Regions from separate parts of the Chryseobacterium sp. G0201 genome, predicted to be linked through region 4. Evidence: riboswitches for the same ligand, from Rfam matches in the RefSeq annotation. Region 4 holds a riboswitch; each other region holds the start of a gene.

Region 1 (3,349 bases), 1.6 Mb from region 4:
GGAATGTATTACAATACGCAATTCAAAGATGCCGGACGATATCGAGTGACGCTTGATCAAAATGATTGGATGAAATTCCGTGTTCCAAGTTTGCGAAATATTGAATATACTGCCCCGTACATGCATGACGGAAGATTTTACACACTAAATGCAGTACTTAATTTCTATTCAGATAATGTGGAAGATAATCCTAATCTTGATCCTCAATTAAAACAAAACGGACATGTCGGAATTGCGATGAACGATCAGGAAAAGATTTTTATTATCGCCTTTTTGAAAACACTGTCTGATAAAAACTTCATTTCAAATCCAAAATTTGCTGAGTAAACATGAAAAGAATAATTTTAATAATAAGCTTGATTTTATGTAATTTATTTCAGGCTAAAACAATCGGTGATAGTCTTTATATTCCTACTGATTTTAATGAAATGGTTTTTGATGATTGCGATGCCTGCGGATGCGCTGCAGGAAACGGTTCTTCTGGTTTTGAGTCTTTATTAAATCCACAATTTATAGGGATTAAATATTTTGCACAACATTATAAAGCGAAAGAGAATCTATTTGTAAAGGATTTATCGCAAGATCAATATTTCAATACCATTCAACTTTGGGGGAAAATTCCTTTAACTAAAAAGCTAAGTGTGTATGCGAGTTTACCATTTCATTTTCATGAAAAGAAAACAATGCAGGGTGATATAAAGATTAATGGAATTGGAGATTTAAATCTAATGGGAATTTATCAGTTGATCAATTCAAAAGATAATATTCATCAATTAAATGGAGGAATTGGAGTAAAAGTTCCGCTGGGAAAATTTGATGAAAAAGGAATCACAGGAGTTAATCCAAGTTTTCAGTTAGGAACAGGAAGCTGGGATTATCAGATGGTTTTGAATTACAAATTTCAGAAAAATAAAGTTGCTGTTCTTTTAAACACAGATTATACCATTAAAACAGAGAACAAAAAGCATTATGATTTTGGAAACCAATGGAATTATTCTGCTACTGGATTCTATCAATTTATCGCCAATGAAAAAGTAATTTTTTCAGGAAAAGCAGGAATGCAGGGAGAAGTTTATGATCGAAATAAACAGTTTCGTGAAGATTTACCCAATACCGCAGGAAGTGCTTTGTATGGAAAATTGGGTTTTGAAGCCTCTTATAAAAAGTTTAGTCTTGGAAGTGAAGTCATGCTTCCTGCGTATTCTAATTTGGTAGGAGGTGATATTGAAGCAAAATCCCGATTGAGTGTTTTTATCAATTTTGGGATTTAAATAAATAATGGTGGCTTCGAGAGCCTCAGCCACCAACTGTGTACTCAATTTATAAAACCCCGGTGACTGAGGTTCTCGAAGTCACCGGGGTTTATCGTTAAAAAAATCCATAAGCTTCATCAAATCAATTTTAATTGATTTCTTTTTTGCTCCTTAAAAATATTCACAACTGAAAATTAAACTTTGCGTTAAAAAAATTCCGTTATTAAAATTAAAAATTGTTTTAATTAATTGAATATCATGCAATTAATTAAAATATTGTATCTGCCAATAATTTTCTATCTTTGCCGAAATCTGGTGAGCCATAAAAAGCGCTTAAAAGGGAATTCGGTGTAAATCCGGAACAGACCCGCTGCTGTAAGCTCCACAAAAAAGTTTTTGAAAATTATATCCACTGTTTTTTATAATGGGAAGGATTTCAAAAATGGAGTAAGTCAGAAGACCTGCCAGAAGATTTAACGTTTGACGCTTTCGTGGAATAAAGCTTAGGACAACAATGATTCTGTGCAGTTATATTGCTGTGCTTTTCATTGCTGCATTCTTATATCCATTAGCGTTATTATTTTCAAAGAGCTAATGGTATCAAAATTTACTTCCGGATTTTATAAAGTTATTATCACAATTTTTGTGCTAACGGCTCAATTATACTTTTCTCAAACCAAGAAAGACAGTATAAAAGAGAAATCGATCAAGGCTGTCAATATTTACAAAAAGAATTTTAAAGAAATTCTTCCAGCGCAAACGCTTTCGGGAGAACAATTGGAAAGACTAAACAGCCAGTCGGTTGCTGATGCATTGCGTTATTTTTCCGGAGTTCAGATTAAAGATTACGGTGGAATTGGAGGAATGAAAACCATCAATATCCGAAGTTTGGGAAGTCAGCATGTCGGAGTTTTTTATGATGGAATTCAATTGGGAAATGCACAAAATGGCTTAGTAGATCTGGGACGATTTTCTTTAGATGATATTGAAGAAATTTCACTGTATAACGGACAAAAAAGCGAAATTTTTCAACCTGCGAAAGATTTCGGGTCATCAGGATCTATTTATCTTCAGCCGAAAACGCCAAGTTTTAAAGGAAATCAAAAAACAAATTTAGTTATTAGACTAAAAAATAGTTCTATAGAGCTTTTTAATCCTTCATTTCGTTTAGAGCAGAAAATTTCGGATAAGGTTTCTGCAAGTTTTAGTTCAGAATTTATACAGAGTGATGGTGTTTATAAATACAGATACTCGAGAAAATATCCTGACGGAGCCATTGCTTATGACACGATTTTTAAAAGATTTGATTCTGATATCAGAGCAAAACGTTTTGAAACAAGCATTAATGGAATTGTAAATAACGGAAGCTGGAATGTAAGAGGTTACGGCTATTTATCAAACCGAGGGATTCCCGGAGCTATTGTCAACAACCGTTTTGATGCTAGAGGGCAAAGAATGGTTGATGAAAATTATTTTGTTCAGGCTAATTTCAGAAAAAAGATCTTTCCCAAATTTGAAACACAGTTAAAAGCTAAATTTGCCTACGATTATACTCAATATGTAGATACGGTTTCTTCGATTAAGATTCAGAATCAATATATCCAGAGGGAGTTATATCTTTCTTCGTCAAATCTGTATTCCATTACTCCAAATTGGGATGTGAGTGCAAGTGTAGACTTTCAGTATAATACGCTGGATGCTGATATGAAACTATTTTCTTATCCTACCCGTTATACTTCGCTTGTGGCTTTTGCGACGACTTATCAATGGAACAGATTCAAATTTTTAGGAAGTGTTTTGGGAACTTTTATCCATGAAGAAGTAGAGCTTAATACCAAATCTCCTGACAAGACAGAATGGACACCGGCTGCATTTTTAAGCTATCAGCCTTTTGATTCTAAAGATTTTACGGTACGAGGTTTCTATAAACGTATTTTCAGGATGCCAACTTTCAATGATCTGTATTACACTTTAATTGGAAGTTCTTCTTTAAGACCCGAATTTACAGAGCAGTACGATCTTGGCTTCACCTATCAGAAATTCTACGACAATAATAATTTCTTTAAAGGCTTTTATGTAAAAGTGGACGGTTATTT
Region 2 (3,349 bases), 110 kb from region 4:
TTGATTTTTGATGATTTTAATTTTGACGGAACTGAAGATTTAGCGATAAGAAATGGAAATGAAAGTAGTTATGGAGGTCCGTCATATGAGGTTTACGTTTTTAATTCCACTAAAAAACAGTTTGTAATAAGTGAAGAACTGACAAATCTGGCATATGAAAATCTGGGAATGTTTCAGACAGATTCTGAACGCAAACGTTTAATTACTTATGCAAAATCTGGTTGTTGCTGGCATCTTACGACAGAATATACTGTTGTTCCAAAAAAAGGTTTGCTAAAAGTGTATGAATTGGAAGAGGATGCAACAGGCGGTGACGAAAGGGTAAAGGTGACAAAAAGAGAACTCGAAGATGATAAATGGACAGCCAATATTAAAGACTATCCAATAAGTGAATATTATAAAGATTAAAAATGAAGATACAGAAGGAGATTGATTTTATTTTAGCCGTTGATGCTTTAAAAAATGTACAGAGAAGAAATTATAACGCCGATGATTCGAGAAGAGAAAATACGGCTGAGCATTCATGGCAGATTATTATTTTAGCTCAAATCCTTTTTCCATATGCGAAAAACAGAGCGGATATTGATTTGTTAAGAGTAATCAGAATGCTTTCTATACATGATTTGGTGGAAATTGAAGCAGGAGATACTTTCTTATTTGACGAAGCAGCAATGGTTGGGAAATTTGAAAGAGAAAAACAGTCCGCTCAAAATATTTTCGGAATTTTGGATGAACCATTACGCACTGAATTCTTTAATCTTTGGCTTGAATTTGAAGAAGAACAAACTCCTGATGCTATTTTTGCCTGTGCGATTGACAGAATTATGCCTTTCATCTTAAATTCGCACACATCAGGAAAAAGCTGGACAGAAGCCGGAGTAACCGAAAATCAAGTAAGAAATATGCTTGAAAATGCCATCAGCAGAGCTTCTGATGAAATGGGAGAGGCTTTCCAGTTTTTGATGATCAAGAATTTGGAAACTGAGAAGGTTGTGAGATAATTTTTTCTTTTTATAATGTAAATGAAGTTTATAGTATTACCTTGTTAAGCGAAGCGGCTTTGTTTACCATAATATGAATACAAACCATAAGGAAACTTTGTTTATCCTTGTGATAAAATAAAAAGTAAAAATAGGTTTCGGCGGCCAAAGGCCGCCGAAACCCTAAATATTTATAATATCTGAATTGGCTTTTTAAATTCATCAATCGCCACAAAAGTAAAATCACCCACAATCGCTCTTTCTCTTTCGTAAGAATACATTTGCTCCGTGTAGATCTCTACATTCACTTTCATACTTGTTTTTCCAACATGGGAAACTTTTCCAATTAGTTCCACAATAGTTCCTGCAGGAATTGGTCTTTTAAAATCGATCTTGTCACTGCTTACCGTTACCACTCTTTTTCTGGCAAATCGGGTAGCGGTGATAAATGCCACTTCATCCATCAATTGCATCGCTGTACCACCAAAAAGGGTGTCGTAATGATTGGTTGTGTTAGGAAAAACCGCTTTAAAGATGCTGGTTTCGGATGCTTGAATTCTTTCTTCTGTAGTCATATTTCATTATTAATTAAAGCGAAAAGAAAGAATATTGAAACAAACAGAAAATAACAGGAACACAGAAATTCCTGAAAAACCATTGATCAATAAACTTCAGATCGCGAAAGTTTTTGTCTTAAAGAAATAGGCAGGTCTCCTGACTCGTAACATCTTTATCTCCTTCCCATGCCTCGCACAGTGGATTCTTGATAAAGACTTTCGTTACTTACAGTTGCGCGACAGTTCGTGATTTTCACACGATTCCCTTTTAATCTGCAGTTAAGCAGAACCAGTTTCTAAAAAGCTAAATGTATCGGCTAGAAGCCAACAGCAAAATAACTTTTCGGTGCAAAAATAAGGATTATATGAAAGATAAACGAATTATTCCGGATTATTATAGATGATCTGGCTGATAACTTTTCCTTCTTTGATCGTCCAAAGCGTGGTATAACGGTTTTCGCCTGAACCATTGATCATATAAAGAAAAATGTGATCATTATCGATAGAAGTTACCCCAACATTATTGAAATCCATTGTCGGTTGAAATAAATTTTTAACAGCTTCTCTCACAAAAACAGAACCTCTTCCGGGCTGCTGTACTCTGATAGATTTAATTTCTGTCATACCTTCGGGAAGCTCGTTGCCTATTCCCCAAGGTTTTACTTTATCTATGGTCAGAATTTTTCCGTTAGCATCTTTTTCCTTTTTACGGTAACTCGCGTTGGATGGGTAAACGTCAATAATAACTTTACTTCTTTGGTTAGCCGGAATTTTCGGATCGGTGTTATCTGTGAAAATAAGAGATTTTCCGTTTTTAGATTTGGAAGGCGTGTAAGGTGGTAACTGATCGATATAAGCAATACGGTCTTTGTTCACCATACCTTCTTTGTTCAGAGAGTCATATCTTACGAAAGGTTTTTCGGTGTCGTCTTTATCAGGATATTTTATCCAGATCCATTCTGTTTCTCCGGGAGCAGGTTTTACATAGACAAAAACATCTCCCCGGCGCATACGGATTTTATCCACAATTTTTCGGTAATTATCCTTAGCAACACGTACCATGGCGTAGCCTTCTTCAGCTTTTACAACTCCAAAAGGAACTTTATTTTGTCCTTTCATTAAGCTTAAAGAAAAAACACTGAAAATTGATAAATAAAATACTTTTTTTGCGGAAATCATCATGAAAAATTTTTGACTCTTCAAATATATAAATTAAATGCTTTTCGGGAGGTATTTAAACAATTGCAATTCTTTATTTATAAAGGAAAATTATTTAGAAGAATTTAATTTTAAGGTTGTTTTAAAAATACCACCTCCTTCAAGGTTTTCATTTTTGTCATTACAATTATAACTTACTACACAATTTTTGATATCATTTTCTTTTAAAGCGGATATTATTTTCTTTTTACTATCTATATTCGTACAGATAGAAATTAAAGGATTATTAGAAAAGTTAATATTATCTAGTTTATTAGAATTAATTTTCAGTATACTAATTTTATTATTACCAATAAAAATATTTTTTAGTAAAGGATTTTTTAATATAGTTAATGATGAAATATTATTTGATTCAATATCTAAGTCTTCTATATTTGGACATTCAGTAATATCTAATTGGATTAACATATTTTCTGCGGCGAGTAAAGATTTTAATTTATTATTATTTTTAAATATAATTTTCTCTACATTATTTTTTTCAATATCTAGTGATTTTAGATAGTATGAATTTGAGATATTAATTTCTTTTAATTTATTTTGACTAAAAAATGCATCTTCCAAAAATGCAAAGGAACTTAAATCTAATCTTTCTAT
Region 3 (3,349 bases), 690 kb from region 4:
GAGAATCAAATCTTTTGGTTAAATAGTAATGAGTCTATTCACGATACAGATGATTTAGAAAAAATTAATAAAAGTAGAATTAGAAAAAATTTAAAATCTATTTTTGAATTTAAAAACAAGGATACTGTTAAAGTAACTTTTAATAAAGGACTAATAAATGTACATTATCTTAAATAATTTTTTCTCAATTCCATAATAACTTTCACCGATCGGTCTCTTCGAAAAAAAACGTTTTAGAGATCCGTATCCTTCCGCGATCCTGATCAAAATTTAATTGAAGTAAGCAATTACTTAAGTTAAATGATTCTAAATATGAGCAGTCATTAAATAGTGACCAAAAAATGACTAATTTCGTATAGACAATTCACTAATAAGCACTTATGTATCTTGATGAAAAAATTCTCTCTATCATACTCAGTGATTTTGAACAGGAAAAATTCGGAGCTAAGGAACTGCTGATCGAAGAAGGCAAGATCGCCCGAAAATTTTACTACGTTGAAAAGGGAGTTACGAGAGGCTGGCTCAATAATGACGGGAAGGAAATCACCTTTCAGTTTATGTTTGAAGGCGCTTTTATTTCGTCCTGGGAAAGTCTTTTTTATAGTTCGCCAAGTCTTTATAACATTGAAACAATAGAACCTGTCCTAGTTTACAGTGCTTCTCTTGAAGAGTTCAGACAAAAAATGGAAAACAATCCTTACATCAAAGATTTCTATTACAATAATTTGCAGCAAAGACTTTTAAAATATCAAAAACTATTTATTTCAAGAATAAAAGATACCCCTGAAGAGCGATACAATCAATTATTTGAGGAATCACCTGAGATTATCCGCAGAATTCCGCAGCATTATATTGCTTCTTATTTGGGGATTACCTCTGTGTCTTTGAGTAGGATCAGGAGTAGAAGATGATTAAATTTTAAAGTTTCTAAATATTCACCCCATAAATATTCTTCACTTCCGCCATCACAAAAGTACTATGCGTACTTCCGATGGAATCTACAGAGCCCAACTTATTGAACACAAAATCCTGATAATGTTTCATATCCCTTACCTGAACCTTTAGTAAAAAATCGAAATCTCCAGAAATATTATAACATTCAGCCACTTCATCGATCTGTAAAATATCTTTGACAAATTCATTTCCTACAGAACGGTCATGAATTTTCAGTTTGACCTGACAAAAAACGGTAAAACCACGATTCAATTTTTCGGCTTCCAAAACGGCTGCGTAATGTTTAATATAACCGTCTTGTTCCAGCCTTTTCATTCGCTCAAAAACAGGTGATGGTGAAAGATTAACTTCTTTAGCCAACTCCTTTACAGTCAATTTTGCGTTTTTTTGGAGGATTCTTAACAGTTGAAGATCCTTTTCATCCAGTCTTTCCACAGAATAATATTCTTTTTAAGATTAATTTTTTCAAATTTACAGAATAAATACCCATTAAATATTATTTAAACAAAATATTATCCTTAATTTTTAAACCAAAACCAATCAATTTACTTAAATCAATATCTTTATCCCAGATTTTGTTCTTTAACATACTTCATCAAACGGAAAAGGTTTTACTTAACGTAGATTAATAGGGAATCGTGTGAAAATCACGAGCTGTCGCGCAACTGTAAGTAACACAAAAAGATTTTTGTCCCAGTAAATCCACTGTGAAAACGGGAAGGATGACAAAAATTGTTACAAGTCAGGAGACCTGCCTGTTCCGAATTGACAATGCTTTCGCGGTTTGAAGCTTTTTGGTCATACAGATGATACTTTTGAACGTATTTTGGTTTAAAATTTAAATTGATTTTTAAACTAATTCTCTTTATTAAAAGAAAAATTACGTCCTCATTGTATCTACTCTATTTCTAAAAACGCTCTCTCTTCGACGGCATTCTGAAGCATTCAAAAAGAACTTTACAATTACTATTTAATTAAAAAGTTTAAAAGAAAATGCAAACACACATCCTTGGCTATCCGCGTATTGGTAGCAACAGAGAACTAAAAAAAGCTTGTGAAAACTATTGGTCCGGAAAAATAGTTTTAGACGAACTATTGGAAGTTGGCAAAACCATTTCCCAAAGCAACTGGAAACTGCAACAGGAAGCAGGAATCGATCTTATTCCTTGCAACGATTTTTCGTATTACGATCAGGTTTTAGATATGACGTTGACAGTTGGAGCAATTCCCGAACGTTATCAGGAAATTGCTTTCAAAAAGTCTGAACTTGACCTTTATTTTGCGATGGCAAGAGGTTTCCAGAAAGACGGTTTGGACATCACCGCGATGGAAATGACGAAATGGTTTGATACCAATTATCACTACATCGTCCCAGAATTTAATAAAAATCAGGAGTTTACATTATTCTCCAATAAAATCATCCAGGAATTCATCAGCGCAAAGCAGGCAGGAATCAACGCCAAGCCTGTCATCATCGGTTTGTTGACGTATTTGTTGTTGGGAAAGGAAAAAGAAGAAGGTTTTGACAAGTTAGATTTAGCCCAAAACCTAGTTCAAGTTTATATTCAAATCTTAAAAGAATTAGAAAATCATGGTGCAGAATATATTCAGTTTGATGAGCCGTTTTTAGCATTAGATTTAAATGAAAAAGCAAAAGAAACGTATCAATTGATCTACGCTGAAATCAGAAAACAGTTTCCAAATCTAAAATTCATTGTTGCCACCTATTTTGATGGATTAAAAGACAATCTCTCATTGGTGACTTCCCTTCCAATCGATGTTTTACATATTGATCTTATTCGTTCACCTGAACAATTGGATGAAGTTTTACAAACCATTCCAAACACTTTAAGTCTTTCTTTGGGAATCGTAGACGGAAGAAATATCTGGAAAAATGATTTCAGCCAATCACTACATTTCATTAAAAAAGCTGTTGAGAAAATTGGTTCTGAAAGAGTTTTTATTGCTCCTTCTTGTTCATTGCTCCACTCTCCTTTCGATCTTGATTCAGAGAAAAATGAAGATATTTTATCTCCCGAAATCAAACAATGGATGGCTTTCGCAAAACAAAAAGTACATGAAATTGTTACGTTAAAAAAACTGGCTTCAGAAAATCCGGTTTACAATACTTTACAGGAATTAGCTGAAAATAAAAAGGCAATTGAAAACCGTAAAATATCAACCTTAATTCACAATCAGGACGTGAAAAACCGTGTTGATGTGACGACTGAAGAAGATGCGCAGAGAAATTCTCCGTTCAATGTAAGAAAAGAAACACAGCAAAATGTGTTGCAACTTCCTTTATTTCCTACAACAACGATCGGTTCGTTTCCGCAGACAAAAGACGTGAGAACCTGGCGTGCAAAATTCAAAAAAGGAGAATTAAATGCCGAAC
Region 4 (3,349 bases):
ATTAATCCTGTTCCGCCCTGCGACCTGCTTCCGTAATGTACATAATGAAAATCATTAGCCATCCCGTTTTCACAAGAATACATACACATTGGAGACATTACCCAACGGTTCTTTAACTCAACATTTCTGAATTTTATAGGAGTGTATAACATGTTTGATGTTTTGAATTTTAATTAAAAATTTTGAAGGATAAAATAATATTGTCCACCTGATGAAAAAGAGCTAATTTTATCCCCCTTTTTTAGGTCCACAATATATGAAAAAAGACATACAGATAGGTTACGAATATTTTAAAAATAACAGTGAACTTAGCGATATAGAAAATACGTTGTTCGCAAGAGCAAAACAAGCCAGAGAAAATGCTTACGCCCCTTATTCCAACTTTTTGGTAGGCTGTTCGGTTTTATTGGAAAATGGAGAAATATTCTCCGGAAATAATCAGGAAAATGCAGCTTTTCCGTCCGGTCTTTGTGCCGAAAGAACGACTTTATTCTGGGTAGCAGCCAATTTTCCGAATGAAAAGATCAAAAAGATCTTTATTGTTGGCGGACCGAGAGAATTTCACGAGAAAAATCCGCCAATTCCGCCTTGTGGAGCTTGCAGACAAAGCTTAATTGAATATGAAACCAAGCAGAATGAAAATATTGATCTTTATTTTTCGAGCATGAATGATGTGGTCGTGAAAGTGAATTCTATTAAAGATTTGTTGCCGTTTTATTTTGATGCTACGTTTTTGTAGAACTATTTTTGTTTTAAACACAAAGATCACAAAGGTTTTCTTTAAAATTATTGAGAATATTTTCGTTGGCAAAGGCGTTTCATTCAGTAAAGTTTATTGTCATTGCGAGGAGCAAAGCGACGAAGCAATCTTTTTTATCACTAATTTTTTTATGAGATTGCTTCACATTCGGTTCGCAATGACGGGAACAATTGAAAAGGCGATAAATACCCTAGCCCCGATTGCAGTGAAAATCCTTTTTTGAAAAAAAAGATTGTAACGGAAAGCGGGAAATAGCTCCTGAAAAATAGGTAATGAGTAATTGGTAATAGGCAATTTTGAATAATAGCTATCGTGAGATTTTTTGATTTAAGGCTTTCTCGATTTTGCATTTCAATTTAATAAATTTACCTTTGCAAAAATTTTGGTTTCCAATGTATTGGAATGAAAAGGGAATTGGGTGAGAACCCCAAACTGTCCCCGCAACTGTAAATCGCAACCAAAATTTCTACGAAAAACCACTGTGCAAACGGGAAGGTGTAGAAAGCGAAAGTCAGGAGACCTGCCAAAATTATAATAAAAAAATAGATTGCTTTCGGAGGAAAAGTAAAATAGTAATGGATATAAAAAGATCTTTAGTACTGCTTTTTTCGTCTTATGGTTGTTTTCTTTTCGCACAGGAGAAAACCATAGATACCGTTTATGTTTTTGATAACCAAATGAGTAAGGTTAAACTTTTTCATAACGTTACCACCATTACTCCTCAGGATGCTGAGAAAAACTCAACCAATCTTTCTGAACTTTTACGTTTTCAATCTGCCGTTTATATTAAAGAAAATGGTCGTGGAGCAGTTTCTTCGCCATCTTTCAGAGGGACAACAGCATCGCAAACCGCTTTTGTATGGAACGGAATTAATATTAACTCTAACTTTTTGGGTCAGGGTGACGTTAATAATATTCCTTTTGGGGGATTTGATCAGCTTATTGTAAAATCTGGCGGAGGAAGTGTAAGTTATGGCAGCGGCGCGATCGGTGGAAGCATTCATTTAAATAATAATCTGGATTTTAACAGAGGCGCTCATGCTTCGTTATTTTCTGAAGCGGCATCTTTCGGCACCTACAATAATTTGCTTAAGGCTTCTTACAGCAACGAGAAATTCAGTTTCAAGGCCTCCGGTCATTATTCGATAAGTGAAAATGATTACGAAGTTGAAGAGTCACGTGATTATATCAACAGAAACGGAAAATACAACAATACCAATTTAAATTTTTCGGCAGCTTATAAAATAGCACCTCATCATCAGATCTCATGGATCTCTGAATTTTTTAATGGAAATCAGCATTATCCTGTTTTCTTTGAAAGTCAGACTCCTACAAAATATGGAACTCAAAATGTAAGAAGTTTAATCTCGTGGGATTGGAATAAAACTAAGTTCAGCAATTCATTTAAAGCAGCTTATACGGAAGAAAATTTCCAATATTTTGGGAATATCGACGGACCAAAAACAAGTGGTGGAACAGGAAAAAATTATATTTTGAAAAATGATTTTAATTATTTTATTGTTCCAAAATTAAATTTCAACTTAATTACAGAATTTCAGGTTAATAAAGGAGAAGGTTATGCATCCGGAATCGATCATATAAGCAGAAATGTAGGTTCTGTAGCAGGATTATTGCGTTATTTCACGACGAAAGATCTTCGTTTTGAAGCCGGAGTTAAAAAAGATTTTGTTGAAGATATCAGTTCGCCACTCCAATTTTCGTTTTCAGGGAAGTGGAATGCTGTCGATTGGTATAATGTGGGAATCAGTGCTTCAAGGAATTTCAGATTTCCAACATTTAATGATCTGTACTGGAGCCCGGGCGGAAATAAAGATTTGAAACCAGAGACATCTTATCAGATTGAATTGAGAAATCAGTTCAAAATTGCTGATGTACAGCTTTCGGTCACTCCATATTACATGAAGATTAAGGATATGATCCAATGGTTGCCTAGTCCGCTAGGATATTACTCCGCTTTCAACACCAACAGAGTTGAATCTTATGGAATTGAATCCAGAATCGATTATGAAAAAAAATTCGGGAAGCATAATCTGAGAACGAATTTAGGCTATTCATACACCAAATCTACCAATCTTGACACGGATAAACAGCTGATGTACGTTCCTTTCCACAAGTTATTTGGAAACATTGATTATCAATATGATTTTATGAGATTGTATGTTCAGGGAATGTTCAACGGGCTAACCTATGCAGATACCGACGAAAAAAGAGAAGATGCTTTGGAACCTTATTTTGTAATGAATGCAGGTATTTCTGCAACGATTCTTAAAAATTACACAGTAGGTTTTAAAGTGAATAATATTTTTAACCAAGTATATGCGACAACAGCATTTTATCCGATGCCTTTGAGAAATTATAGTGTGAATTTGAATATCAATTTTTAAATAAATAATTAAATATAATGAATATCAGAAAAATTTTATCCCTTGCATTTGCTGCAACATTACTTTTCAATGTTTCTTGTAGCAGTGACAGCGACGATGTTGTTTTAGAAACTACCTTTGAAAACGGAATTCTTATCACCAACGAAGGCGGATTTACAACTCCGACAGCAGAGGTTTCTTTTGT

The links. A riboswitch is a leader RNA that binds a small molecule or an ion and turns the genes downstream of it on or off. The one in region 4 is predicted to bind cobalamin.
Region 1: linked by a shared signal. The riboswitch ahead of EG348_RS08670 (TonB-dependent receptor plug domain-containing protein) and the one ahead of EG348_RS01270 (TonB-dependent receptor plug domain-containing protein) in region 4 are both predicted to bind cobalamin.
Region 2: linked by a shared signal. The riboswitch ahead of EG348_RS00770 (acyl-CoA thioesterase) and the one ahead of EG348_RS01270 (TonB-dependent receptor plug domain-containing protein) in region 4 are both predicted to bind cobalamin.
Region 3: linked by a shared signal. The riboswitch ahead of metE (5-methyltetrahydropteroyltriglutamate--homocysteine S-methyltransferase) and the one ahead of EG348_RS01270 (TonB-dependent receptor plug domain-containing protein) in region 4 are both predicted to bind cobalamin.

What each region holds. Positions count from the first base shown of each region.
Region 1 is NZ_CP033917.1:1,929,597-1,932,945, forward strand. Features, by position in the region: gene EG348_RS08660 (cytochrome-c peroxidase) at 1-327, shown strand, start outside; gene EG348_RS08665 (transporter) at 330-1,271, shown strand; cobalamin riboswitch at 1,550-1,737, shown strand; gene EG348_RS08670 (TonB-dependent receptor plug domain-containing protein) at 1,848-3,349, shown strand, end outside.
Region 2 is NZ_CP033917.1:185,010-188,358, reverse strand. Features, by position in the region: gene EG348_RS00780 (XAC2610-related protein) at 1-408, shown strand, start outside; gene EG348_RS00775 (HD domain-containing protein) at 411-1,001, shown strand; gene EG348_RS00770 (acyl-CoA thioesterase) at 1,172-1,555, opposite strand; cobalamin riboswitch at 1,667-1,846, opposite strand; gene EG348_RS00765 (hypothetical protein) at 1,919-2,719, opposite strand; gene EG348_RS00760 (hypothetical protein) at 2,807-3,349, opposite strand, start outside.
Region 3 is NZ_CP033917.1:4,416,539-4,419,887, forward strand. Features, by position in the region: gene EG348_RS19840 (Crp/Fnr family transcriptional regulator) at 381-911, shown strand; gene EG348_RS19845 (Lrp/AsnC family transcriptional regulator) at 928-1,389, opposite strand; cobalamin riboswitch at 1,544-1,728, shown strand; gene metE (5-methyltetrahydropteroyltriglutamate--homocysteine S-methyltransferase) at 1,948-3,349, shown strand, end outside.
Region 4 is NZ_CP033917.1:297,460-300,808, forward strand. Features, by position in the region: gene namA (NADPH dehydrogenase NamA) at 1-152, opposite strand, end outside; gene EG348_RS01265 (cytidine deaminase) at 257-739, shown strand; cobalamin riboswitch at 1,127-1,303, shown strand; gene EG348_RS01270 (TonB-dependent receptor plug domain-containing protein) at 1,336-3,165, shown strand; gene EG348_RS01275 (hypothetical protein) at 3,183-3,349, shown strand, end outside.